Linked DNA regions of Sphingobium yanoikuyae. Each later gene encodes a partner of the first gene's protein in a complex. Links are inferred from orthologs where the notes say so. Each region holds a gene or a part of one and is shown on either strand. Other genes may lie near its edges.

The links.
Region 2: the proteins of tsaE (region 1) and tsaD are in contact, whole or in part, in a crystal structure (PDB 6N9A), measured with the Thermotoga maritima proteins. The link is inferred for Sphingobium yanoikuyae from one-to-one orthologs. Residues at the interface, in WP_004082108.1 of Thermotoga maritima: Leu37, Gly38, Lys46, Lys57, Val59, Lys60, Ser61, Thr63, Phe64, Thr65, Leu66, Met67, Val69, Pro71, Tyr82, Arg83, Leu84, Asp86, Asp88, Phe89, Asp93, Ile128, Asp130, Glu131, Arg134; in WP_004082750.1 of Thermotoga maritima: Cys10, Asp11, Arg49, His50, Leu82, Gly84, Gly135, Gly136, Glu154, Thr155, Leu156, Asp157, Asp158, Ser159, Glu162, Asp165, Lys166, Arg169, Leu170, Tyr175, Lys213, Thr214, Leu217, Tyr218, Gln221, Arg222, Asn324.

The regions. Positions count from the first base shown.
Region 1 is NZ_CP139979.1:2,113,606-2,129,403, forward strand. Bases 6,981-9,954 are described here. They hold tsaE (tRNA (adenosine(37)-N6)-threonylcarbamoyltransferase complex ATPase subunit type 1 TsaE), read right to left. Parts: upstream 8,703-9,954; coding sequence 8,259-8,702; downstream 6,981-8,258. Other genes in these bases: U0025_RS09735 (nucleotidyltransferase family protein), read right to left, coding at 6,981-7,279; U0025_RS09740 (aminoglycoside phosphotransferase family protein), read right to left, coding at 7,276-8,262; U0025_RS09750 (sensor histidine kinase), read right to left, coding at 8,710-9,954. Also shown: thioredoxin TrxA, read right to left, coding at 1-177; double-strand break repair helicase AddA, read right to left, coding at 210-3,620; double-strand break repair protein AddB, read right to left, coding at 3,601-6,579; more of U0025_RS09735, read right to left, coding at 6,572-6,980; more of U0025_RS09750, read right to left, coding at 9,955-11,058; ahcY (adenosylhomocysteinase), read right to left, coding at 11,237-12,655; U0025_RS09760 (hypothetical protein), read right to left, coding at 12,775-13,365; U0025_RS09765 (YqgE/AlgH family protein), read right to left, coding at 13,552-14,112; U0025_RS09770 (peroxiredoxin), read left to right, coding at 14,257-14,739; U0025_RS09775 (AMP nucleosidase), read left to right, coding at 14,833-15,798. UniProt on the Escherichia coli protein: Required for the formation of a threonylcarbamoyl group on adenosine at position 37 (t(6)A37) in tRNAs that read codons beginning with adenine.
Region 2 is NZ_CP139979.1:3,929,205-3,939,944, reverse strand. Bases 7,851-10,740 are described here. They hold tsaD (tRNA (adenosine(37)-N6)-threonylcarbamoyltransferase complex transferase subunit TsaD), read left to right. Parts: upstream 7,851-8,723; coding sequence 8,724-9,758; downstream 9,759-10,740. Other genes in these bases: U0025_RS18160 (NAD(P)H-dependent glycerol-3-phosphate dehydrogenase), read left to right, coding at 9,755-10,726; hemC (hydroxymethylbilane synthase), read right to left, coding at 7,851-8,679. In the rest of the region: U0025_RS18215 (VOC family protein), read left to right, coding at 1-182; U0025_RS18210 (hypothetical protein), read left to right, coding at 232-468; U0025_RS18205 (ribose-phosphate pyrophosphokinase), read right to left, coding at 560-1,495; U0025_RS18200 (NAD+ synthase), read left to right, coding at 1,718-3,379; gltX (glutamate--tRNA ligase), read left to right, coding at 3,502-4,836; U0025_RS18190 (hypothetical protein), read left to right, coding at 4,881-5,330; U0025_RS18185 (esterase/lipase family protein), read right to left, coding at 5,335-6,084; U0025_RS18180 (hypothetical protein), read right to left, coding at 6,196-7,068; U0025_RS18175 (uroporphyrinogen-III synthase), read right to left, coding at 7,097-7,756; more of hemC, read right to left, coding at 7,753-7,850.

The DNA.
Region 1 (15,798 bases):
GTCGGCCAGTTCCTCGCTAATCTCTTCCAGAGCCGGGCCGATCATCTTGCACGGGCCGCACCATTCGGCCCAGAAGTCGACAAGGACGGGCTTGTCGGCGTCGATCACGTCCTGCTTGAAGCTGACATCGGTAACTGCCTTGGTGGCCATAACTGCAAACTCCTTAAGTTGGTCGATATCTAGGATGGCTGCGCCCGCTGCTCAACGGGTCACAGCAGCAAATATTGCTGCGTGGGCGAAAAGCCCGGCTTGTAGGGCGCCAGTTGGGCAGCCGGCAGCGCGATGAGCCGCGCCGCGCTGGTATAGAGCAGGGCCGCCTCCACCGTGCGGCCCGGGAAGATCACTTCCAGCGCCGCGACATAGGCCGCCATCTGCCGGACATGGGCGACCGGCACTTCCTCCGCATCGCGCGGCGTCATCCGCCCGGTCTTGAAATCGACCAGCTGGACCCGGTCCGCCTCGACCCGCAGCCGGTCGACGGTGCCGGCAATCACCGCTTCGCCCACCACCGCGGCGATCGGCGCCTCGGCGAGCGCGCCCGGCGCAAACAGGGCGGCGAAATGCGGATCCTCGATAACCCGCAGTGCATGGTCGATCACGTCCCGGCGCAGTGCGGCATCTCCCGCCACCTGCTGTTCCAGCCAGCGTTCGGCGCCCTCGCGCCGCCGCTCGGCCGGCAGGTCGGGCAGGCGCTGGAACAGGGCATGAAGCCAGCGACCGCGTTCGGCCGCCTGGCGCATCGCAGCCGTCGGCGGCGGGTTGGGGACATCATCCTCGACCGGCGCGGACGGCGCCAGCGGCCGGGGCGGACGCTGTTCCGCCGGCGCCTGCGCGCGCAGCCACTCCGGCTCGACCACCACGGGCTTGTCTTCGGCGCTTTCGGGCTGCACGGCCTTGGGCGTCAGCACCTCGGCCCCGCGCCAGCGCCGGCGGGCGCCCCAGAGCGGATCGGCCTCCCAATCACAGCCCATGTCGACCATCGCCGCATCGACCGCGCCATACCAGCTTTGCGCCTTCACCTCGCCCTTCGCCCTTGGCCCGAGCGATCCGGCAACGATCAGTTTCTCCTCGGCACGGGTCAGCGCGACATAGAGAAGGCGCCAATGCTCCTCCCGCTCGATTGCCGCGGCATCGGCCGCGACGTCGCCGATCGGCCCCAGTCGCTCGCCCTTGCGCGGGGCCAGGATCGGCAGGCCGTTCCATTCAAGCGAATCCATGCGGTTGCCGGCGTCGGGATCAAGACAGGCATCGGCGAGGATCACGATCGGCGCCTGCAATCCCTTGGCGCCATGCACGGTCAGCAACCGCAGCGCATCGCCTTGCGCCGCCGCATCGCGGACGATTTCGACTTCGCCGCGATCGAACCAGTCGATGAAACGCTGGAGCGAGGGATGGTCGTCCGCCTCGAAACCTAGCGCGGCGTTCAGCAATTCCTCGATCGGGTCGGCCGCTTCCGCGCCCAGCCGCTCGATCAGCCGGCGGCGCCCGTCCATCGGGCCGGACAGGATCGCCTCCAGATAGCGATAGGGGGTGGTGAAATCCGCCTGCCCCAGCAATTGGCGCAGCGGCAGCAATTGCGCATCATCCAGCCGCTGGAGCAGATGACGCCACAGGCCACCCTTGCGCCCGATCGCCCGCTGCATCAGCTCGTCCTGGGTCCAGCCGATCAGCGGCGACACCAGCAGGGCGGCAAGGTTCAGGTCATCGTCGGGCTGCGTGGCAAAGCGCAGCGCGGCGAGCAGGTCACGGACCGCCAGCGGCGCATTGAGGCGCAGGCGGTCGATGCCGGCAACCGCCACCTTCTCTTCATACAGGCGCGCGACGATCAGCCGGGCCAGTTCGCTGCGGCGGCGGACCAGGATCATGATGTCGCCAGGGCGGACCGGGCGGCCCCGTGCCTCCAGCATCATCTTGTCGTCGATCCATTGCCGGATCTGGCGCGCGATCTTGCCGGCCAGTTCCCGTTCCTGATCGGCGACCCAATCCTCCTCGCCCTCCACCTCGTCGGCCAGGCCCGCAATCGTCGGCTTCCACAGCAGCACCTCGCCGGGATGGCGATTGGCGCTGATATGCCGCACTTCGCCCTCGGTCAGGCCCAGCGACTGCGCCCGCAAGGTGGCGATCGTCCGGTCTACCAGATCCAGCACCGGCGGCGTCGAGCGGAAGCTGCGATCGAGCGATAGGTCGTGGAAGGCATGGCCGGCCATGTCGGCATGGCGGGAAAAGACCATCTGCGCGGCGGCGAAGGCCTGCGGGCTGGTCCCCTGAAAACCGAAGATCGCCTGCTTGAAATCGCCCACGGTGAAGATGGTCCGAACCTTGTCGGCCTTGGCACCGTCACCGGCGAAGAACTCGGCCGCCAGCGCGCCGACGATCGCCCATTGATGGACGTTTGTGTCCTGCGCCTCGTCGACCAGGATGTGGTCGATCCGCTGGTCCAGCTTGTAGCGGATCCATTCGGCGATCCCCTCCTTCTGGAGCAGGGACGCTGTGCGCGCGATCAGGTCGTCGAAATCGACAGCGCCGGCGAGCCGCTTGGCTTCATCATAGGCGCGGGCATAGGCACGGCCGGCATGGAGCGCGCGGGCCAGCAGGGCGGCATAGTCCGCCTGGAGCTTGACCCCGATCAGTTCGGCGCAGCGGGCATGAAGCCGCGCCGTTGCCTCGCCATAGCCGTCGATCGGCGGTACCCAGCCCTTGGCGGAGATGAGATCGCCATCCGCCTTGGCCCAAGCGCTGTGCAAGTCGGTCAGGGTTGCGGCACGCGCGGCGGGATCGCGGCCGCGCCAGGCGGCGATCCGGTCGCAGCGCTCCAGTGCCCGCCCCGTGCCCCAGTCGGCATTGGCCTGCGCCACCCAGGCGAGGCTGCGCATGTCGAACATGGCGTCGCTGCACTGTTCCGCCACCCAGGCGTCGATATCGCCTTCGGGCAAGCCCAGTTCGCGCGCCAGCCAGGGACCGATATCGCCGGGTAGCTCTGTCAGTGCGGAGAGGCGCGCGGCACAGCGCAGCAGGAAAGTCTCGGCCGCCCCCTCTCCCAGTCGCAGGCTCAAAGCCTGCAACGCGTCGATCAGGTCGCCATCGCCCAGTTCCTCGGCGCGGATGACCATGTCGGCCAGCGTCTGGCGGGCCAGCACACCCTGTTCGCGTGCGTCGAGCGGACGAAAGCCGGGGGCGAGATCCGCCTCCAGCGGGAAGGAGGCGAGCAATTGCTGACAGAAGCCATGGATGGTCTGGATGCGCAGGCCGCCACCGGTCGATTCCAGCACTTCGGCGAACAGGCGGCGGGCGCGGTCGCGCGCTTCCGGTCCGCTCTCTTCGCCCAGCGCTTCCAGATCGTTGAACAGATCGCGTTCCTCGGCCTGCACCCAGGTGGCGAGCCGATCATGGATGCGGTCGGCCATTTCCGCCGCGCCAGCCTTGGTAAAGGTCAGGCAGAGGATATTTTCCGGCCGCACACCCTGCAGCAGCAGGCGGAAGACACGCGCGGTCAGCACATGGGTCTTGCCGGTGCCGGCGGAGGCCGACAGCCAGACATGGGCGTCGGGCGCAGCGGCCAGCGCCTGCGCGCCGGCCAGCGGTTGCAAAGGGCTGGAGCCTTTAGCCATCGTCGCGCCCATACCATTCCTCCAGCCGCATCAGTTGGTCATAATCACCATAATTGGCCACTTCCGGATTGACCTGCGCGGCGAAGGGCGCAGCGCCGGTCAGCCAGGTTTCGGCCGCGTCGCGGAACTGGTCGTAGACGAAGGCGGTGAAATCGGCGGTGACCACCTTGTCGCGCTTGCCCATCGGATCGACCGGGCTCTCGCGATAGCCAAAGGCGTCGCCCTTCTTGGCGAGCGACCAATATTCGAAACTGCCCGCCACCCGCGCGCCGGCCACGCCGGGAAAGGCGCCATCGGCGGATTCCGCGATCAGGCCGAGCAGGCCCAATTGCAGCGCATAGCCGCCGCGCACCTGCCTCGCGCTGGGCGGCTTGCCGGTCTTGTAGTCGACGATGCCGATGCTGCCATCGGGCATCCGGTCGATGCGATCGGCCTTGCCGGTCAGCAGCACGCCGGCAATCTCTGCTTTCCCTTCGGTCTCCACAGCCAGGATATGGCGGCCCGCGGACTGATCCTTCGCCACTTCGGCCGCGATCCAGCGGATCGCCTCGATCAGGCGCGGCTGCCATAGGGCGCGGAGCAGCGGATGGACATCGGGCCGGGCGAACATGGCGCGGGCGCGCGCCTCCAGATCGGCCGGATCACGGCTGCCGCCCTGCGCCCAATGCTCCAATATCTCATGCACGACCGTGCCGCGCCAGGCCGGGCCGGCATCGGCATCGACCGGATCGAGGCGATTGAGCTTCAGGATACGCCGGGCATAGAAAGCAAAGGGATCGGCCTTCAGCCGGTCGACATCGGTGACGGGGATGCGGGTCGGACGGACGGCGAGCGGGGGCACCGGCGCGGGGCGCGCGGACGGCCGGTGGCTAGGTGGCAGGTCCAGCGCATCGGCCAGCAGGCGATAGCGATCAGCGGTTTTCCATTGCGGCCCTGCCATCGCCTTCAGGCGCAGCCAGAAGCGCGAGGCGATCGCCGGCCCACCGCTGCCGCGCCGGGCACGGGTGATCAGGACATGCGGGGCGCCGAGCGCGCTCGCAAAATCATGCGCAGCAAGGCCGATCCGGGTTTCCAGGCCCGGCAAGCCCAGTTCGCGGCGGATGCGCGGCGCCAGCCAGGGATCGGGCGACGGCAGGCCCGGCCAGCTACCTTCGTTGAGGCCGCCCAGGATCATCAGGTCCGCCTGCACCAGTTGCGCCTCGACCAGGCCCAATATGGCAATGCGCGGATGCCCGCCCTGCGGCGGGCGCACCGACACGCCGCCCAGCATATGGTCGAGCAGCGCCGGCAGCGATCGGATATCGGCCTGACGCGGCCCTTCGGTGGCGGCCGCCTCCATCTCGGCGAACAGGTCGGCCGCGGCATGGCCCTGATGCCCGGCCCAGAGCGCGTCATTGGTGAGCGCTCCGGCCTGTTCGCGCACCGCCGCCAATTGTCCCGCCAGATCGGGCGCGAGCGCGAAGGCGGCTTCCAGCGGTTCGAGCAGATCGCGCGCGCAGGGCCACCAGGCGCGAGCCTGCGCGCGCAGCTCCTTCTGCCGGTCATCACCCTCGCGCGGCTCCAGCAGCAGGTCGATGCCGCGCAGCCCCGCCTGTGGACGCGGTCCGCGCAGCAGCAGGTCGAGTTGGCGCACGCCCTCCAGCCAGGGCAGGCGCATCTCGCCGCGCATCACCAGCGGATGCTTGAGCAGGGTCAGCAGCGCCACTGGCGCAAAGCGCTCGGCCGCCGCCTCCGCCATCGCGATCAGCAGGGTGCCGGGCGGCAGGCGGGAGAGCGGCTGACCGGCGGAATCGTCGGCTTCTATGCCCCAGCGGCGCAGATGGGCGGAGACGCGCACGGCGAGCTGCCGGTCAGGCGTCACCAGCGCGGCGGTGCGTTCGGGCGTTTCCAGCGCCTCACGCAGCGCAATGGCAATGGCCTGCGCTTCTTCGCCCGGCGTCGCCACCTCCAGCGCCTCGACCCCGGCGAGCGAGCGGTCGGCGGTCTTGAGGTCGCGCCAGCGGCTGGTCAGGCGCGGCGGCAGCATCGCGTTGGAAATATTGCGGCCGCGTACGGCGCGGGCATCATGCTCGCTGCCCCAGCGCCACTGGGCGACATCCTCGCGGCTGGCGCTCATCCGGTCGAGCAGACGCTTCAGAGCATATTGCGGATGGGTCTCATGCCCGGCTGCGCTGCGGCCGGTGACGGGATCGGGCGGGAACGGACCGATCGCCGCCCAGGCGTCCTCGTCCAAATTCTGGTCGAGCCCGGCGAACACCACCTGGCCGTTGGGCAGTTCGGCGATCCGCCGCAGCAGCCCCGCGATCGCCGGCGCGGTGGCGCTGATGCCGGCCGCGACGATGAAGCCCGGCGGCGGGGCCTCAGCCCAACGTGCAGCGACCCGATCGAACAGGCGATTGCGCCGATCCGCAAGGTCGATGAAGCCCAGCCGCGCCAGTTCGGCCGGCCAGCGGGCAATCAGGATGGAGAAGAGGTCGAGCGATTTTTCCCAATGGCTCGACAGCCCCTCGATCAGGTCGAGCTTCGACAGCGCATCGAGCGGCGCCCGCTCCACCTGCATCTGGTCGAGCACGGCGCCGAGCGCCTGCCCCAATTGCAGCGCCTGGCCGGCATCGGCCGCGCCGCCAGCATCCTGCACCATGCGCGCAAGGATCATCTGCCGTCGCATCGGCGGGATGGCGGCGGGAACGGCATCGCCTTCCCACAGCGGATCGAGCGCGCCGCCAACTTCCTCGCCCAGTTCCGGATCGCCCAGCGCGACCAGACGGGGCAGCAGCAGGCCGCCCTCGGCCCGACGGACAAAGGCATCGCTGACGGCGCGGACGGCGCGATTGCTGGGGAGCAGGATCATGCCCTGCGCCAGGCGGACGGGATCGCTTCCTTGCTGCGCCAATATGCCGGCGACCAGCGCGTCGGCGAAGGCGCGGTGCGCCGGGATGGTGTACAGCGCCGGCTTGGTCCGGTCACCCATGGGCGATCATCGACTCCACGACGGGAATGGCCTGCGGCGTGCCCACGTCGAACCACAGCCCCTGATGCACCGCGCCATAGAGACGCCCGGCCGCGATCGCACGGTTCCAGAAGATGTTCGTCGAAAAGACATCCGCCGGCGGATCGACCAGCAAGCGAGGCGAGAGGATCTGGACGCCGGTGAACACGAACGGCGCGACGTGGGCGGTCTTGCGCCGGGTCAGACGGCCATTGGCATCCATATGAAAATCGCCCGGTCCGCTATGGCAATTGGCCCGCGCCAGCGGCACCAGCAGCAGCAGCGCGTCCATCCGTTCGGGATCCCATAGCCGCTGCATCATGCCCAGCGTTTCGGCCGGGCCATCGATCCACAGATTGTCGCTATTGGCGCAGATGAACGGCTTGTCGCCGAGCAGTGGCCTGGCGTGGATCAGCCCGCCGCCGGTCTCCAGCAGCTTGGCCCGCTCGTCCGAGATGCGGAAGTCCATGTCCTTGCGCGTCCTCAGATGCGCCTCGACCGTGTCAGCAAGATAATGGACATTGACCACCACCGTCTTGATGCCGCCGGCCGCGAGCCGATCGAGCGCATGGTCCATCAGCGCCTTGCCGGCGACCTTTACCAGCGGCTTGGGCCGCGTTGCGGTCAATGGCCGCATCCGCTTGCCGAGGCCTGCTGCCATGAGCATGGCGGTATCGATCATGCCTGGGCAAACTCCGCGAGCGCATGATGGCGCTTGTCGGCAGGGATATTGGCGTCGAACCAGACCTTCACCGGCGCCAGCGCCGGATGGGCGAGATCGCGTTCCAGCAGCCCCCACATGCGCGGCAGGTAGGACAGATAGCGCGGCTTGTGGTCGCGCTTCCAAAGGCGGGTGAAGATGCCGATGATCTTGGCGTTGCGCTGAGCGCCCAGCACCGCATAGGCGGCATCGAAATCGGCCGGCGGATTGGCGACCGCATGATAATGGGCGAGCATCGCCGCCTCCAGTTCGGGCGACACGTCGCGCCGGGCATCCTGCAGCAGCGAGACGAGATCATAGGCCGGATGGCCGGCCAGCGCGTCCTGAAAATCGAGCAGGCCCAGGCCTCGCACTTCGGGCCGGTCAATCAGCATGATATTTTCGGCATGATAGTCGCGCAGCACGGTGACGACAGGGCTTGCCGACTGTTCGGCGATCGGCAGCACCGCGTCCCAGGCCGCATGATATGCGTCGGCATCGACATCCAGCTCCAGCGCCGGGCAATACCATTCGGTCAGCAGCCCGACCTCGCGCTGATAGACCGCGCGGTCATAGGGCGGGACATCCGCTGCGGGCAGCTTGTGCAGGTCGGCCAGCAGATCGATCGCGCGGCGATAGACCGCCAGTTCACCCGCCGGATCCTCCTCGACATGCTCCTTCAGGCGCTCGTCACCAAAATCTTCGATCAGGACGAGGCCCTGCGTCAGATCCTGCGCCAGGATTGCCGGCGCGGCAAAGCCCTGACCCAGCAGATGCTGAGCAATCACGATGAACGGACGCGGATCTTCATGCGGCGGCGGCGCGTCCATCAGCACGGCACGGCGGCCGCCGTCGACCACGCGGAAATAACGACGGAAGGAGGCATCGCCGGCAAGCGGCACGATGGCGGCGCCATCCCAACCCGCCTGCGTGAGGAAAGCGGGGGCGGTTGCGGGGGGGATCATATCTGTGACCATCGGTCCGTCCAAGCGTCGGGCACGCGCGCTGTCAAGCGCCGTGCGCCATCCGGCTCGATCATGATGGTCAGAAACAGGGCGTGCGACCAGAGCCCATCGCCCAGCCTGTCGGGCCATTCGATGATCAGCAGGCTGTCCTGCAGATATTCGTCGAGCGCCAGCTCGGCCGCTTCCTCCGCATCATCAAGCCGGTAGAGATCGACATGGGCGACCGGCAGGCGGACATCGGGAATGTCATAGGGCTGGACAATCGCGAAGCTGGGGCTGGGCGCCTCCCCTTCCAGGCCGAGCCCCTCCAGCAGGCCGCGCGCCAACGTCGTCTTGCCGGCGCCAAGGCCGCCTTCCAGCGCGATGACGTCGCCGATGCGGACATGGCTCGCCAGTCGTCGGCCCAGATCGAGCTGAGCACCCTCGCCCTCCAGGATCATATCCAGCTCAGCCACGCGGCAGCTCGATCACGACCATCGTTCCCTGCCCCGGCTCCGACACCAGTTCGAACGTGCCGCCATGGGCTTGTGCCAACTGCTTGACCAACGGCAGGCCGATCGTCGCGCGCGCGCCCTTGCGATTCTGTTCGGCGCGGCTGATCGCATCGAAGATCGTGGCTTGCCGGGTGGCATCGATGCCGGGGCCATTGTCCGACACGACAAGGCGGGCGAGATCGGGACCGCCATCGCCATGCAACAGCACCCGTGCGCCCGAGCCGCAATAGCGCACCGCATTTTCCAGAAGATGATCGACCGCCTGGCCGATCCGGCGTGCATCGCCCTGGATCACCCCCAGCGTATCCTGCAGGGTAACGGCAAGATCGATCCCCTTGGCCTTTGCCTCGGCGTCGATGCGCGCGACGCTGGCGCGCACCAGCGCCGCCAGATCGACCTCGCTGCGTTCGATCGGCAAAGTGCCGGCCTCGCCCTGGGTCAGGTCGAGCACATTGTCGATCAGCATCGACAGGCGTCCGGTGCTCTGCAGGATGCCGTTCACATATTCGACCGCACTGTCGCTGAGTTCGCCGGCATAGCCCGCGCTCATCATCTCGGCAAAGCCGGCTATGGTCGTCAGCGGCGTGCGCAATTCATAGCTCATGTTCGTGACGAAGGCGGTCTTGACCTTGTCGGCCTGTTCCAGCGCCTCATTGCGATCGCGCAGCATCTGCTCGACCCGCCGGCTGTCGGTGACATCCAGCATGGTGAACAGCGCATTGCCATCCGGCAGCGGAATGGCGGCAAATTCGAAGATGCGCCCGTCGGCAAAGCCGACATGGCCGACACGCTGCTTGCGCTCGACCGTTGCCGCGCGGACCAGTTCGCGCACCAGATTGCTCTGCTGCGGCTTGGCAAGCCGGCTCTGCACGGCGCGCATCAACTCATCGATGCGGGGATGCTTGCCCAGCGCCTCTTCACTGATGTCCCAGATTGTGCGGAAACGGCTGTTCCACAGATGCAGGCGCCCATCCGACGAGAAGACGCCGATCGCCTCGAACAGATTGTCGAAGGTCGCTGTCCGCACCCGCAGCAGCGTATCGCGCGCGCTCGACAATTGCACCTGCTCGGTCCGATCCTCGAAGATCAGCAACAGGCCACCGTCGGGCAGCGGCTGGGCATAGACGCGCAAATGCGTGCCATCGACCAGCAGCCAGTTTTCCTCCAGCGGATCAGGCGACAGGAACCAGTCGCGCCGCTCCGCGCGCCAGGCCGGGAAGTCACGATTTTCCGGCAGGCGGCGGGCATCGCGCATCTGATCGAGCACACGCTCGAACAGCGGTGCATCCGTGAGCGCTTCCTGTTTCAGGCCGAACAGGCTGATGAAGGGCTGGTTCCAGAAACGCAGCGCCCGGTCGGGACCAAAGCGCGCAACACCGGCCGACAGACGATCGAGCAGATCGCGCTGCGCCGCTTCCAGCCGACGATGCTCGACCCGCGCCTGTTCCAGTTCATGCTGGTCCATCGCGAAACCTGCGACACCGGCCGCGCCCAGCGGCACGTCGACGACGCGCATCGTCCGCCGTTCGCCGTCGATCGTTGCCGGAACGATACGGGCAAGAGAATTGCCCTCGTCGAGCGCCTGTGCTGCGGCGTCCTGCGGGCTGAAGCCGTTCACATTCTCGACCAGTTCGGTGCCGTTCATGATCACGTCATGGGCGCCAGCGCCGTCGACGGCGCGGACATAGGCGCTGTTGACCAGGCTCAGGCGCAGGTCGGGCGTGCGGTGCCACATCGGGAAGGGCGCCGCTTCCACCAGTCCGGCGAGCGCCTCCAGCGCCTCGCGCAATTGTCCGACGGTCGCGCTCAGCGCCTGGATCTCCGCCTGGCTGTCGGTCGCGTCGAAGATCCACAGCACGACGCCGCCATTGGCGGCCAGCGCCGGCCCGGCGGGCGCACCGCGAACCAGCAGCGTGCGCGACGAGCCGCTGCCCCGGATCGGCAGCGAAAAACTCTTGCCCGCTTTCTGTGCGGCGCCGATCTCGCGCCCCAGTGCAGCCGCATCGGCCGGCTCAAGCCCGCCATCGGGCGCCGTCAGTTCGGACACGAAGGTCGGTACGCGGTCCCGGCCCAGCCATTTGCCCAGCCGGTCGGCGGCCTCCATCCGGCCGTCGGGATGAATGATGACGGGCGCAGCCGGCGCCGACGCGAGCAGCGTCGTCAGTCGATCAAGCTTCCCCTGCGCCTGCATGCCTGCGCGGCGCATGCGCTGACCCGTGATCAGCGCCCATATCGCAGCCCCCAGCCAGCCGGCCATCACCGTGCCCAGCAACAAAGTGGCAAGCGGGCTCATAGACCCCATTGCGCCATTCCCATCCCGTTCGCGACCAGTTGTTTATCGTTCATACAGACCAATGGCCACGGGCCTAACGCAACTTGGCGCCGGCGGAAAGCGCCCAGATATGATGAATGCCCGGCACAGCATGGTCCGGGCATCGGATAAGGTAAAAGGGGGAGGATGGCCTCCCCCTTTCCAATTTTTAGTAGCGGTAATGGTCCGGCTTGAACGGGCCTTCCACCGGCACGCCGATATAGTCGGCCTGACGCTGGCTGAGCTGGGTCAGCTTCACGCCCAGCTTTTCCAGGTGCAGCGCGGCGACCTTCTCGTCCAGATGCTTGGGCAGGACATAGACGTCGTTGCCGTAGGTTTCGCTCTTGGTCCACAGCTCGATCTGCGCCAGCGTCTGGTTGGTGAAGCTGGCCGACATCACGAAGCTGGGATGGCCGGTGGCGTTGCCCAGGTTGACCAGGCGGCCCTTCGACAGGACGATGATCTTCTTGCCATCGGGGAATTCGACTTCGTCGACCTGCGGCTTGATCTCGGTCCACTTCATGTTGGCGAGGCCGGCGATTTCGATCTCGCTGTCGAAGTGACCGATGTTCGACACGATCGCCATATTCTTCATGGCGCGCATATGATCGACGGTCAGAACGCCTTCGTTGCCGGTGGCGGTGACGAAGATGTCGGCGCGCGGCGCGGCTTCTTCCATCGTCACGACTTCATAGCCTTCCATCGCGGCCTGCAGGGCGCAGATCGGATCGATTTCGGTCACGAGAACGCGGGCACCGCCGTTGCGCAGCGATGCGGCCGAACCCTTGCCGACATCGCCGAAACCGGCAACGCAGGCGACCTTGCCAGCCAGCATGACGTCGGTGCCGCGACGGATGGCGTCGACCAGCGATTCCTTGCAACCATAGAGGTTGTCGAACTTCGACTTGGTGACGCTGTCGTTCACGTTGATTGCCGGGAAAGGCAGCTTGCCCTTCTTCGACAGTTCATACAGACGATGCACGCCGGTGGTGGTTTCTTCCGACACGCCCTTGATCGACTGGACGGTCTTGGTCAGGAAGCCAGGACGCTCAGCCAGCACGCGCTTCAGCACGGCGCAGAAGATTTCCTCTTCCTCGTTCGACGGCGTGAACAGCTCTTCGCCGGCTTCGACGCGGGCGCCCCACAGGGCGAACATGGTGGCGTCGCCGCCATCGTCGAGGATCAGGTTGCAGACGCCGCTGTCGTCATTGTGCCAGTCGAAGATGCGCTCGACATAGTCCCAATATTCCTGGAGGCTCTCACCCTTGACGGCGAAGACCGGCACGCCCGACGCGGCGATCGCGGCGGCGGCATGGTCCTGCGTCGAATAGATGTTGCAGGTCGCCCAGCGGACCTGCGCGCCCAGCGCGGTCAGCGTCTCGATCAGCACGGCGGTCTGGATCGTCATGTGCAGCGAACCGGTGATGCGCGCGCCCTTGAGCGGCTGCGACGCACCGAATTCGGCGCGCAGAGCCATCAGGCCGGGCATTTCGGTTTCGGCGATCTCGATTTCCTTGCGACCAAAGGCAGCAAGGCCGATATCGGCGATCACATAATCCTGCGCCTTGTCAGCGGGTACGGTGGCCACGAGCCTGTCTCCATCATTAGAAATTGACCGGCCGCCGGCATAAGGAAGGCGGCGGCGATGGTCGGGCTTTACCAATCGCCGCCAAGCATGGCAACTCAATATAAAGTTTTCTTTATGTGTTAATTGGCCGGACCCCGAGCCTGTGCGGACGGCAGGCGCGCTGCTCCTTCGGCCATGGCGATGGATCGGCCCACAGAGCCGCCGCTTACACCTTCGTCGGCCAGCAGATCATTGGCCAGCGCGATCGCCATGTCGCACTGGGGCGCATCGATCCGCGGCGCGATGCCGGCAGATTCCGACAATTTCCAGATCGCCGCCCGATTGGCCGGGACCGCATTGGCCGCCGCCTGAATCGCCTGAAGATCCCGGCACTCCAGCCCGCCGGCACCCGCGCCATAGCTGTTCGCCAACATGATGACATAATCATCATAGGCATCGAGGCCGCCTTCCAGACCCGCAACATCCGCAAAGTGGCTGCGCAGCGCGTCATTCACCTCGACCAGAGCCGTCCGCTTTTCACGCACGAACTGGTTATAGGCCGGCAGGAAATCATAGGCGCTGGTGTTGCAGCGAAGCGCCGACACCATCAGCATCATCTCGAAATTGCGGACCTGGGCCGCCTCGACATGATCCTTCTTCCAGCAGGTCGCCGCCGACGCCGGCGCGAGCGGCATTGCTGCGGCAAGCGCCGCACAGATAATCTTCTTCATGAAATAAACCCCGCATATTCCCCAGAGACGAAGAATGGGCGGAACCAATTGCTGCAATCTATCGCGCTATGGTTAAGGCGAATTTACCCTAAACGGTTCAGTTACGATGTCAGAACAAGCGGCCAATGGCTGTTGTTGTTATACCCCTGAAACGGCCGAAAATCGACAGCGCAACGGATCGAAAAGTCAGGCCGACCCGCCGCCGCTCACCAGATGGGCCGAATCGACCCCTGCAGCGGCATAGGCCGCGCGCCATTTGCGGTGCGCAGGCGTGTCGAACAGCAGGGCCGCATCACCCTCGGCCAGGAACCAGCTTTCGCCCGCCATTTCCCGTTCCAGCTGGCCCGCGCCCCAGCCCGCATAGCCCAGCGCGACAAGATAGCGGCTCGGGCCGCGCCCTTCGGCAATCGCCTTCAATATATCGAGCGAGCCGGAAAGTCCCCAGTCCGGCCCGGACTGCACCATATCCTGCCCCGCCCAATCGAGCGAATGCAGCACGAAGCCGCGCCGCGGCTCCACCGGCCCGCCCTTCAGAACAGGCTGGTCAGGAATGGCCGAAGCGTCGATATCGAAACTCTGGAGCAAGTCGCGCAAGCCGACCCCCTCGACCTCCTCGCTCAGGGAAATGCCCAGCGCCCCATCCTCGTCATGCACGCACAGCGCAATCACGGAATGGTCGAAGCGCTCATCTTCCATGCCCGGCAATGCCAGTAGGAAGCGGCCGCCATAGAAGCGCGGATCGGTCATGCTGCGGAATATAGGCAGAAACGCGCCAATGCCAATCGGCGACCGTCGCGACAAAGGGGCATCGTGCCATATTCCGCGCCCGCACCCTTGACAGCGAAGGCGCGAGCAACGAACTCCGCGACGCCACAGGCCAGGAGACAAGATATGACCATCGCCAAGGGTGATCGCCTTCCCAGCACGACCTTCATGAAGATGACCGAAAACGGCCCCGAACAGGTTGTTTCGGACGAATATTTCGCGGGCCGCACCGTCGCCCTCTTCTCGGTGCCCGGCGCCTTCACGCCGACCTGCTCGGCCAAGCACCTGCCCGGCTTCATCGAAAAGGCCGACGCCCTCAAGGGCAAGGGCGTCGACGAGATCGCCTGCACCGCCGTCAACGACGCCTTCGTCATGGGCGCATGGGGCAAGTCGGCCGGCGCCGATGACAAGGTGACCATGCTGGCAGACGGCAATGGCAGCTTCGCGCAGGCCGTGGGCCTGACCATGGACGGCAGCAAGTTCGGCCTTGGCGAGCGCGGCCAGCGCTTCTCGATGATCGTCAAGGACGGTGTCGTCGAGGAACTGAACGTCGAAGCACCGGGCGACTTCAAGGTCTCCTCGGCTGACTTCATGCTCGAGCAGCTCTGAATTTTCCGGTCGCGCGCCCGGCCGGATCGGTCGGGCGCGCGATTGTTTCGCTGGCATCTTCCTTCCGTCACACAAGTGCGGTAGCAAGAGGTGATGACACAGAGCATCGGCACAGCGATCGTCGCGCAACTCGACGCCATCTATCAGACATCCATCGAAAATCTGCGGGAGGCCATGCGCGCCTATGCCCGCGATGGCAGCATACCGCCGCCCGAGGCTCGGGCCGACCGGCGCTTCTGCTATCCCGAACTGCGGGTCACCTATCAGGATGACAGCCAGGCACCGCCGCCGGGCCGCTCCTTCGCGCGCCTGTCGAAGCCCGGCCGCTACGTGACCACGGTCACCCGGCCCGCGATGTTCGCCGATTATCTCGCCGAACAGATCGACCTTCTGGTCCGCGATTATGGCGTGGAGGTCGAAACCGGCCTGTCGGATCAACAGATCCCCTTCCCCTATGTCCTCGACGGGCTCGACATCAATGCGCTCGACGGCACGCCGCCGACCGAACTGGCGCGCCACTTCCCGGCAACGGAACTGGCAGAGATCGGCGATGAGATCGCCGACGGACTGTTCACGCCCGATGCCGAAGGGGACCGTCCGCTTGCCCTGTTCGACGGGCTGCGCACCGATTTTTCGCTGGCGCGCCTGAAGCACTATACCGGCACGCCGGCGGAGCATGTGCAGCGCTATATCCTGTTCACCAACTATCATCGTTATGTCGACGAGTTCGTGGACTGGGCCTGCAAGGAACTGCAGCGCCCGGACAGCCGCTTCACCGCGCTGTCGGGTGCCGGTGGCGTCTATGTGACGCCCGAAACCGCCGACCCCGCACAGATGATCGCCGACAGCGCCTGGCGCAAGCACCAGATGCCGGCCTATCATCTGATCGCACCGGGTCGCAGCGGCATCACCCTTGTCAACATCGGCGTCGGCCCGTCCAACGCCAAGACCATCTGCGACCACCTGGCCGTGGTGCGCCCGGAAGCCTGGCTGATGATCGGCCATTGCGGCGGCCTGCGCCCCAGCCAGCGGATCGGCGACTATGTGCTGGCCCATGCC
Region 2 (10,740 bases), 1.8 Mb from region 1 along the record:
TCGTGCCCGATGTCGATGCCCATTGCCTCCATGCCCGCAACGAAGGCGCGGTGGTGGTGGATGAACCGCATGACAATCCGGGCTATCCGGGGCGCGGCTATACCGCGCTCGATCCCGAGGGGAATGTGTGGAGCTTCGGCAGCTATGATCCCTGGGAGCCTATCCCCGAAGACGGTGATTAAGCTTTTGGAAACCGTGCCGTTCTAGCCTCCCGGAAGAAAGGGGGCCGTCATGGCGCTGGTTGGCTGGATCTTGAGCTTCATCTGCCTGTTCGCGGGCCTCGCGCTGCGGCAGGACATGCCGATCGGTGGGTCGGTGGCGATCTCCAACATCCTCGTCGTCTTCGCCCTGCTCGCCTGCTCGATGGTGTGGCGCGAACTGCCGCTGGGCGTCTCGCGCGGCCAGCGCATCGTCTCCGGCCTGGCGCTGGTCTTCGCCCTGCCGATCATCCTGTTCCCGACGCACTGACGTCAGATACGACAACGCCGGCCGAGCGACGCTCGACCGGCGATATCATGACATCATCAAACGGGCTGACGACCGGTCAGCCCGCGCGCGATCAGTCGAACAGGCTGGAAACGGAGCTTTCGTCCGCGATGCGCTTGATCGCTTCGCCCAGCAGCGGGGCGATCGGCAGGTGGCGGATGCGCTTGGCATTGTTCACCGCATCGGTGCCCTGGATCGAGTCGGTGATGACCAGCTCCAGCAGTTCCGACGCCTCGACGCGGGCGACCGCACCGCCCGACAGCACGCCATGGCTGACATAGGCGACGACTTCCTCGGCGCCCTGCGCCTTCAGCGCGGCGGCGGCGTTGCACAGCGTGCCGGCCGAATCGACGATATCGTCGATCAGGATGCAGAAACGGCCCTTCACGTCGCCGATGATGTTCATCACTTCCGACTCGCCGGCGCGCTCGCGGCGCTTGTCGACGATCGCCAGCGGAGCGTTGTCGAGCCGCTTGGCGAGCGCACGGGCGCGCACCACGCCGCCGACGTCGGGCGATACGACCATGATATTCTTGTCGCCGAAACGGGCCTGGATATCGGCCGACATCACCGGCGCACCGAACAGATTGTCGGTCGGGATGTCGAAGAAGCCCTGGATCTGCCCGGCATGGAGATCGACCGACAGGACGCGATCGGCGCCGGCGGTGGTGATCAGGTTGGCGACCAGCTTGGCGCTGATCGGCGTGCGCGGGCCGGGCTTACGGTCCTGGCGGGCATAGCCGAAATAGGGGACGACGGCAGTGATTCGCTTGGCCGACGCGCGCTTGAGCGCATCGATCATGATCAGCAATTCCATCAGATTGTCGTTGGTCGGATAGGCCGTCGACTGGATCACGAACACGTCTTCGCCGCGGACATTCTCATGAATTTCCACGAAAACTTCTTCGTCGGCGAAGCGGCGGACGCTGGCCTCGGTCAGGGGGATTTCGATATAGTCGGCGATGGCGGCCGCAAGCGGCTTGTTCGAATTGCCGGTCATGAGTTTCATGGCGAAAATCCCCAGGCTAATTGGCGTGACGAATTGATGACGATGCGCGAAACGCGGCCCCTTTAGCGGCGCATGTCCCATGTGGAAAGGCGCTTTTGCGCCCTGCGACAAAATGGCCCCCGCATTTTCAGAACATGCGCGAAGCGGGTATTCGGTTCGAAAATGCGGCATCGGAAAACAGAGCATTTTCGCAAATAGGCAAAATGCTCTAGTGCGCGGTGCATGACCGACAAACTCGTGATCGCGCTCGCCCAGATGACCCAGACCATGGGCGACCCCAGGGCCAATGCCGACGCCATGCTGGAATGGCGCGCGCGCGCCAAGGGCGCGGACCTGATCGTCTTTCCCGAACTGCAACTGATCGGCTATCCGCCCGAGGATCTGGTGCTCAAGCCCGCGCTGCTCGACCAGGCCAATTATCATCTCGACCGGCTGGCGCAGGAAAGCGCCGATGGCGGTCCGGCGATGCTGGTCGGCACCGTCGTCGCCTCGCAGGGCGTGCTGTTCAATGTCGTCGCCCTGATCGAAAATGGCGCCGTCACCGCGATCCGCCAGAAGCGCGAACTGCCCAATTACGGCACGTTCGATGAAAAGCGCCTGTTCGCCCCCGGCCCGCTGCCCGCGCCGATCGAGTTTCGCGGCGTGCAGATCGGCGTGCCGATCTGCGAGGATATCTGGTTCCCCTTCGTCACCGCCCATCTGCGGGCCGAGGGCGCGGAAATCCTGATCAGCCCCAATGGCAGCCCGTTCGAGGTCGACAAGGATGATCGCCGCCTGAACGTCGTCGCCGGCACCCGCGTGCGCGAAACCGGCCTGCCGCTCGTCTATTTGAACCGCGTCGGCGGCCAGGACGAACTGGTGTTCGACGGCGCCTCCTTCGTCATGAACGGCGACCTCTCCATCGCCCAGCAACTGCCCGACTGGGAGGAAAAGCTGGTGCTGACGCAGTGGGAAAAATGGGACGGCCAGTGGGTCTGCCTGCCCGGCGAGCGTCATGAACTCGATCCGCGCCCGGCCGACATCTATAATGCGATGGTGCTGGGCCTGCGCGACTATGTGAACCGCAACCGCTTCCCCGGCGTCGTCCTCGGCCTGTCGGGCGGCATCGATTCCGCCTTGTCCGCCGCCGTCGCGGTCGATGCGCTGGGCGCCGACCGGGTCTGGTGCGTGATGATGCCCTCTCGCTTCACCAGCCAGGAAAGCCTGGATGACGCAGTCGAATGCGCCCGTCTGCTCGGCGTTCGCTATGACACCATCCCGATCGAACCGGCCGTTTCCGCCTTCGACACGATGCTGGCCCCGGTGTTCGAGGGCAAGGCGCGCGACCTCACCGAAGAGAATATCCAGTCGCGCATTCGCGGCCTCACCCTGATGGCGCTCTCCAACAAATATGGCCATATGCTGCTGACCACCGGCAACAAGAGCGAGATGTCGGTCGGCTATGCCACCATCTATGGCGACATGGCGGGCGGCTATTCGGTGCTGAAGGATGCGTACAAGACGACGGTGTTCGACCTCTGTCGCTGGCGCAACGACAATATGCCCTCGCTTGGCGAAGGCTTTGGCCCGGCTGGCCCGGTGATGCCCGAACGCGTCATCACCAAGCCGCCCAGCGCCGAACTGCGCGACAATCAGAAGGATGAGGACAGCCTGCCGCCCTATGAGGTGCTGGACCCGATCCTCTATGGCCTGGTCGAAGAGGAATTGTCGGTGGCCCAGCTGGTCGAGCGCGGTTTCGACAAGGCGGTGGTCACCCGGATCGAGCATCTGCTCTACATCGCCGAATATAAGCGCCGCCAGGCACCCCCCGGCGTGAAGCTGGGCATCCGCAATTTCGGCCGCGACCGCCGCTACCCGATCACCAACGCCTTCCGCAGCGTGTAATTAATGGAAAAGGCCGTTCGTCCTGAGTAGCCATTGAGCGAAGTCGAAATGGCGTATCGAAGGATGCTTCGATACGGGGCTTCGGCAGGCTCAGCCCCACTCAGCACGAACGGGTTGGATTTATGACTGTCATCACCCGCTTCGCCCCGTCGCCGACCGGCCATCTCCATGTCGGCAATATCCGCGCCGCGCTCCATAACTGGCTGTGGGCGCGCAAGTCCGGCGGCCGTTTCCTGCTGCGTCTCGACGACACCGATCTGGAGCGTTCACGCCCCGAATATGCGGAATCGATCAAAGCCGACCTGAAGTGGCTCGGCCTCGACTGGGACGGCGAGGAAAAACAGTCCGAGCGCTTCGCCCTCTATGAAGCGCGGTTCGCGGCGCTCAAGGCTTCGGGCCATGTCTATCCGGCCTATGAAACCAGCCAGGAACTGGAACTGCGCCGCAAGGTGCTGCTCGGCCGCGGCCTGCCGCCGGTCTATGATCGCGCCGCCCTGGCGCTGACCCCGGACCAGATCGCCGCTTATGAAGCCGAAGGGCGCACGCCACACTGGCGCTTCAAGCTCGACCATGAGCAGCCGATCGTCTGGACCGACCTCATTCGTGGCGAACAGCGCTTCGACCCCAAATTGCTGTCCGACCCGGTGATCCGCCGCGCCGACGGCTCATGGCTCTACATGCTCCCCTCGGTGATCGACGACGTCGACATGGGCGTTACCCATGTGCTGCGCGGCGAGGATCATGTCTCCAACACCGCGACCCAAATCCAGATGTTCAGCGCGCTCGGCGCGCCGCTGCCCCAGTTCGCGCACGAAGCGCTGCTGACCGGCAGCGAGGGCAAGCTGTCCAAGCGCCTCGGCTCGCTCGGCGTCGCCCATTTCCGCGAGATCGGGCTGGAGCCCGCTGCGATCGCGTCGCTGCTCGCCCGCCTCGGCAGCTCGCAGCCGATCGAGCCCTTCGCCGACCGTGCGCCGCTGATCGAGACGTTCGACTTCGCCCATTTCGGCCGCGCTCCCGCCCGCTTCGACGAAGCCGAACTGGCCAGCCTCAACCAGAAGATCGTCCATCAACTGCCCTATGAGGCGGTCGCCGACCGCCTGCCCGCCGGCATGGACGCCGTCGCCTGGGCCGCGATCCGCCCCAATCTGGAAACGGTGGCGGGCGCCGCCGACTGGTGGCAGATCGTCACCGGCCCGATCGCGGCATCTGAAGCGGCGGAAGAGGACCGCGATTTCCTCGCCGCCGCCCATCGCATCCTGTCCGATGCCGCCTTCGACGCCGACATCTGGCGCACGCTGACCGGCGCGCTCAAGGAAGAAACCGGCCGCAAGGGCAAGACCCTGTTCCACCCCCTGCGCCGCGCCCTCACCGGCCTGGACCACGGCCCCGACATGGGCCAGCTCCTGCCGCTGATCGGCCGGGAAGAGGCGTTGAAGAGGCTGGCAGTGGCCGGTTGATCGGGTTAGGCTGGCTGCACCGGACCATCCTGGAGGCCAGCCTGATGCGTTATGCTCTCGTCCTGTCGTCCGGCCTGCTGCTCATGGGAGCCGCAGCGCCGTCTGCTTCCTATAATATCTTTCCCGAACAGGCGGTGATGAATGCCGCGGCTGTCGCCCCCGATGGGGTGAAGGGGGTGTTCGAGCTGCCCGTCCGCGCCACCGGGCGCCAGGGCGGCTGGGTCTATCTTAATTCTCAACAGGATTATCGCGATCCCCGCAACCTGACGATCGCCATTCCCGGCGCCATGGCCGACGCACTGGCACAGCGTTTCGGCGCGGAACTCGATCAATATCTGACGGGCAAGACCATCGCGGTCCGTGGCGAAGCGAAGCGGGTGAAAATTCATTTTCTGGCGGATGGCCGGCCGACCGAAAAATATTATTACCAAACCCATGTGCGGCTGACCGATCCCAGCCTGCTGACGGTGGAGGGCGAACCAGTCCGTTATTGACCGCTCAGGCGGCCATCATCTCCAGCGCCTTGCCGACGGCCAGGATCCCCTCCGGCGCGGCGGCGAAGCCCATATGGGTGCAATCGACCTCGATCGCGCGGTCGCGCTCGCCGGCACGGCCTCGGGCGCATTCGGGCAGGATCACGCCGTCGCGCGGCGACCAGAGCGCGACGGTCGGCACCGGCGGCTTTTCCTCGCGGGTGCAGGGGAAAGGGGGCGTATCGACCGGGAAGCCCGACACCAGTTGATAGAGGCGCCAGGCATGGTTGGCGCGTGGGTCGCCGGAAAAGGGCGTGCCCATGGTCACCACGCCGCCGACCTTGGACTGCGCGAACTTGGCATATTCGCGCGCATAGAGGCCGCCCAGGCTCCAGCCGACCAGCGTCACCGGCTTGCCGCTTGTCCGGCGGATCGCGTCGACGCGGGCGTCGATCTTCTCCAGCGTATCGGCGCGTGGGCCGAAATTGCGGCCCATGTCCCAACCATGCGCCTGATAGCCCGCCGCGTTCAGGATGGCGCGCAGCGGCTCCATCCGATGTTCCGACGCCATCAGGCCGGGCACCAGCAATATATGCCGCCCGTCACCGCGAATCGCGCGGCTCAGTGTCTCGGCCTGCGCCCTGGTGCGGCTGATGTCGAACGGCACCGACGCATTGCCCAGCAGATGCGACAGCGACGGGCGCGCGGACGCGCGCGGACCGCTGGCAAGGCGGCCCTTCCAGAAGCTGGCAATGGCATCGGCATAGGGTGGCACGAGAGATATTGTCCTGAACCGGGCGGAAAAGGTGACATTCTCGTGACAAACGCAGGGTGCGTCCATGGGTTTCATCGCAAGCGATGAACGGTACGTCTCAGGAAAAGCGGATCAGGGGGCGAGGGGGGATGTCTGGGCGACACTGGCGCCCTCGGTCGTGCGCAGCTGGCGCGGCTCCAATATCGCCGCCGTCTCGATCAGGTCGAGCGCCCGGCGCGCTTCCAGATAGCGGCGGGCATATTGCATCCAGCGATCGGCCGCCGCGCGATCGGGCATGCGCTCCACCTCGGCCAGCGCCGCACCGACGCGGCTGGCGTCGATATAGCGCAGCGCCCGCTGCATCGCCATTTGTGGCCGGGGCGAAGGGGTGGAGGATTTGCGGATGATGATCAGCTCGCGCGCCTCATGCTCGAAACTGTCCCACCAGCTGGCATCGGCCGGCGGCGAGGTGACGCGATCGGCGACATCGACAAGGCCCGCGCGCAGGTCGGCCAGCGTCACCGGCTCGCGCGCGGCGTTGATGATGGTGGCGACGGCGCGGGGCTGGGCCTGGCCGAAACGCAGCCGCAACTGCCCCTCGACATAGCCGAGCGGGGCGCCGGTATCGAGTGCGCGGCGCGCGGCAAAGGCGACCAGCAGCCCTTCGGCGCGCGCGGCATTGCCCGACGCGGCCTGCGCCTCGACGGTGATGCGGTTGAGCCGCTCCTCCAGCTGGATCACGCGGGCGTCGAGCATCTGCGCGGCATCCGCCGTCAGCGGACGGCCCGACGGGATGGTATTGCTGCCCAGCAGCGGCGCGGGCAGGGCGGGCGTCGCTGCCTCGTCCTTGCCCCAGCGCCGTTCGATCTGCGGCATCGCCCAGATGGTGACGCCGATGCCGATCAGAAACGCGAACAGCAGCAGCACGGGCGTCAGCCAGGATGTGCGTCGGCGCGCGGGCGGCGGCGTTTCCTGCTGAATTTCCACACTCTCCTGCTCGTTCATCAAGTCTCTCTCGTTTGCGACCGCGGTTTCATTCGCACAATCGACGGGCGAGGGCCAGTACCGCCGCATCATTGGGTGCGTCGGCGGCCTGGGCGCTGCCCCATCCGCTACCGCAGGCGGCAAGCGCGGCCGGACTTATCGCCACGACGTCGCACGTTGCGCGCTGATTCTCCGGAACAATCTCCGCCAGCCGGGCGCCGGCCACCGCAGAATGGACCAGCAGCACGCCGCCGCTCAGGTCCAGCGGATCGCAGGACAGGGGCATCATCCGATAGATCGGGATGCGCGTCACCCGCAGCGGCCCGGCGTCCATCGGCGCCACCGCCTCGCCCGACAGATGCAGCAGTGCTCGGTGCCCGTCGGCCGCGATCCGCGCGGCGATCGCGCTGGCATCGCCGTCCCCCGCGACCGGATCGGCAAATCCCTCTTCTCGCAGCGCCTCGGCGGTCGCCGCGCCCACGGCATAGGTCGGCAAGGTGCGATAGGCCCGAAGCGCGGCTCCGCCGAATCGCACCGTCTGCGCGCTCGTAACTAGCAGCGCGTCAAAATCCCCGGCGGGCGGCGGTGTGCAGGCCAGCGCCTCGGCCGCGAACAGCGGGCACAGCCGCACCGCCAGCCCCATGGCCATCGCCTTGTCCGCCGTCCTGCCGGCGCCGGGCGCGGGCCGCAGGATGATGAGCGGCTTCACCCCTCGAACAGGCTGCGCAGCGCCGGGCTCGCCCGCTCCAGCATGCCCCGGCCGATCGCCTCGGCCGCGTCGAGATCGCCGCGCGCCAGCCGTGCCTCGTCCCGCACCGTCTCGTCCCCTTCCGGGCTGATGATCTCGGCGCGCAGGTGGATCTGACCGCCTTCCAGCAGCGCCAGCGCGGCGATCGGCGAATGGCATGTGCCGCCCAGGCCGCGCAGCACCGCGCGCTCGGCCATCACGCAATCGAACGTGTCGCGATGGTTGATCGCCGCCAGCCAGCCCAGCATGGAGTCATTGTCGGCCAGCGTCTCGATGCCGACCGCCCCCTGCGACGGCGCCGGCAACATGGTGTCGATCTCGATCGTCGCACCGATATCGGCCTGGCCCAGCCGGTCGAGCCCGGCAGCCGCGAGTAACGTCGCATGGGCCTCGCCCGCCTCCAGCTTGGCCAGCCGGGTGGCGACGTTCCCCCGGAACAATATGATCTGCGCATCGGGGCGCAACCGCTTGACTTGCGCGGCGCGGCGCGGCGAACTGGTGCCGACTATCGGCTGCGGCGGCAGGTCGGCAAAATTTTCCACGCCGACCAGCCGGTCGCGCACATCGGCGCGCGGCAGCATCGCGGCAATGCGAATCGCGTCGGGTCGGATCGTCTCGACATCCTTCATGCTGTGGACGGCGCAGTCGATCTCGCCCTCTGCCAGCGCCCGGTCCAGTTCCTTGGTCCATAGCGCTTTTCCGCCGATTTCCGCCAGCGCCCGGTCCTGGATCCGGTCGCCGCTGGTCTGGACGATGACGGTGGTGATGGCGTCCTGATCCCAGCCATGGGCGTCGCGCAGCGCCTGCGCGGTCATATGGGCCTGGGCCAGCGCAAGCGGCGATCCCCTGGTGCCAAGGCGCAACGGTCGTTCGGGTCTTTTCATAAGCGGCTTGCTCTAATGGCCACGGGCACTAGATGGAAGCGGCAATGACCATCATCCTCGGCCTGGAATCAAGCTGCGACGAAACCGCGGCGGCGCTGGTGACGGCCGACGGGCAGATATTGGCCCATCGCCTCGCCACGCAGGAAGACGCGCACCGTCCCTATGGCGGCGTCGTGCCCGAAATCGCGGCCCGCGCCCATGTCGAGGCATTGGCCCCGCTGGTCGAAGCGGCCCTGACCGACGCAAAGATGACTTTGGCCGATGTCGATGTCATCGCCGCCACCGCCGGCCCCGGCCTGATCGGCGGCGTGATGGTCGGCCTCGTCACCGGCAAGGCGCTCGCCCATGCCGCCGGCAAGCCGCTGGTCGCGGTCAATCATCTGGAGGGGCATGCGCTCTCGCCGCGCCTCGCCGACCAGAATCTGCAATTCCCCTATCTGCTGCTGCTCGTGTCGGGCGGCCATTGCCAGCTGCTCAGGGTGGAGGGCGTCGGCCAGTATCGCCGGCTCGCCACCACGATCGACGATGCCGCAGGCGAAGCCTTCGACAAGACCGCCAAGCTGCTCGGCCTCGGCTTCCCCGGCGGTCCGGCGGTAGAAAAGGCGGCGGCCAAGGGCAATCCGCGCGCCGTGCCGCTGCCGCGCCCGCTGGTCGGCACGGACGAGCCTCATTTCTCCTTCGCCGGCCTCAAGAGCGCGGTGATGCGCGCCGCCCAGTCCGGCCAATATACGGTCGAGGATATCGCGGCGAGTTTCCAGCAGGCGGTGATCGACTGCCTGCTCGATCGGACCCGCCGCGCGCTGGCCGCCAGTGAAGGCGTGACCGCGCTGGTCGTGGCCGGCGGGGTCGCCGCCAATCAGTCGGTGCGTGGCGCATTGACCACGCTGGCGCAGGATCATGGCCTGCCCTTCGTCGCGCCGCCGCTGTGGCTCTGCACCGATAATGCGGCGATGATCGCCTGGGCCGGCGCGGAGCGCTATGCTGCGGGCATGACCGATGATCTCACCATCCCCGCCCGGCCGCGCTGGCCGCTCGATCCGACGGCGGAAAAGGCGCGTGGAGCAGGAGTGAAGGCATGAAGGCGGGAGTCATCGGAGCAGGCGCCTGGGGCACCGCGCTGGCGCAGTTGCTGGCGGCCGACGGGCAGGATGTGCGCCTCTGGGCGCTGGAAGCCGACGTGGTCGATGCGATCAACGGCGCCCATGAAAATCCGCTCTATCTGCCCGGCCTGCCGCTTTCGCCCTCGATCCGCGCGACCGGCGCGATGGCGGACCTGGCCGATCGCGACCTGATCCTGGTGGTCAGCCCGGCCCAGCATCTGCGCAGCGTCGTGGCGCAGGCGCCGGCCGGCGTGCCGTTGGTCCTCTGTTCAAAGGGGATAGAGGCGGGCACCGGCCTGTTGATGTCGGAAGTCGCGGCGCAGGCGCAGCCGACCTCGCCGATCGCCGTCCTCTCTGGTCCCACCTTCGCCCATGAAGTCGCCAAGGGGCTGCCGACTGCCGTCACCTTCGCCTGCGCCGACCAGGCGCTGGCCGAAAAGCTGGCGGCGCGCATCGCCCGCCCGACCTTCCGCCCCTATCTGTCGGATGATGTCGTCGGCGCGGAAATCGGCGGCGCGGTCAAGAATGTGCTCGCCATCGCCTGCGGCGTGTCGGAAGGGGCCGGCCTCGGCCTCAATGCGCGCGCCTCGCTCATCAGCCGGGGTTTTGCCGAAATGACCCGCTTCGGTCTCGCCCGCGGCGCCCGCGCCGAAACGCTGGGCGGCCTGTCGGGCCTGGGCGACCTTGTCCTCACCTGTTCCTCCACCAATTCGCGCAACTTCTCGCTCGGCAAGGGGCTGGGCGAGGGGCAGAGCGCAGCCGACCTCCTCTCCAACCGTCGCACCGTGGCCGAAGGGGCGCACACCGCACCGGTGCTGCGCGATGCGGCCCGCGCGGCCGGCGTCGAAATGCCGGTGGTGGAAGCCGTCTGTGCCCTGCTTGCCGACGCCGCACCGCTGGCACAGGTCATCGACGCGCTGCTGGCGCGTCCGCTGCGGCCTGAATAAGCATCGCCGCGACA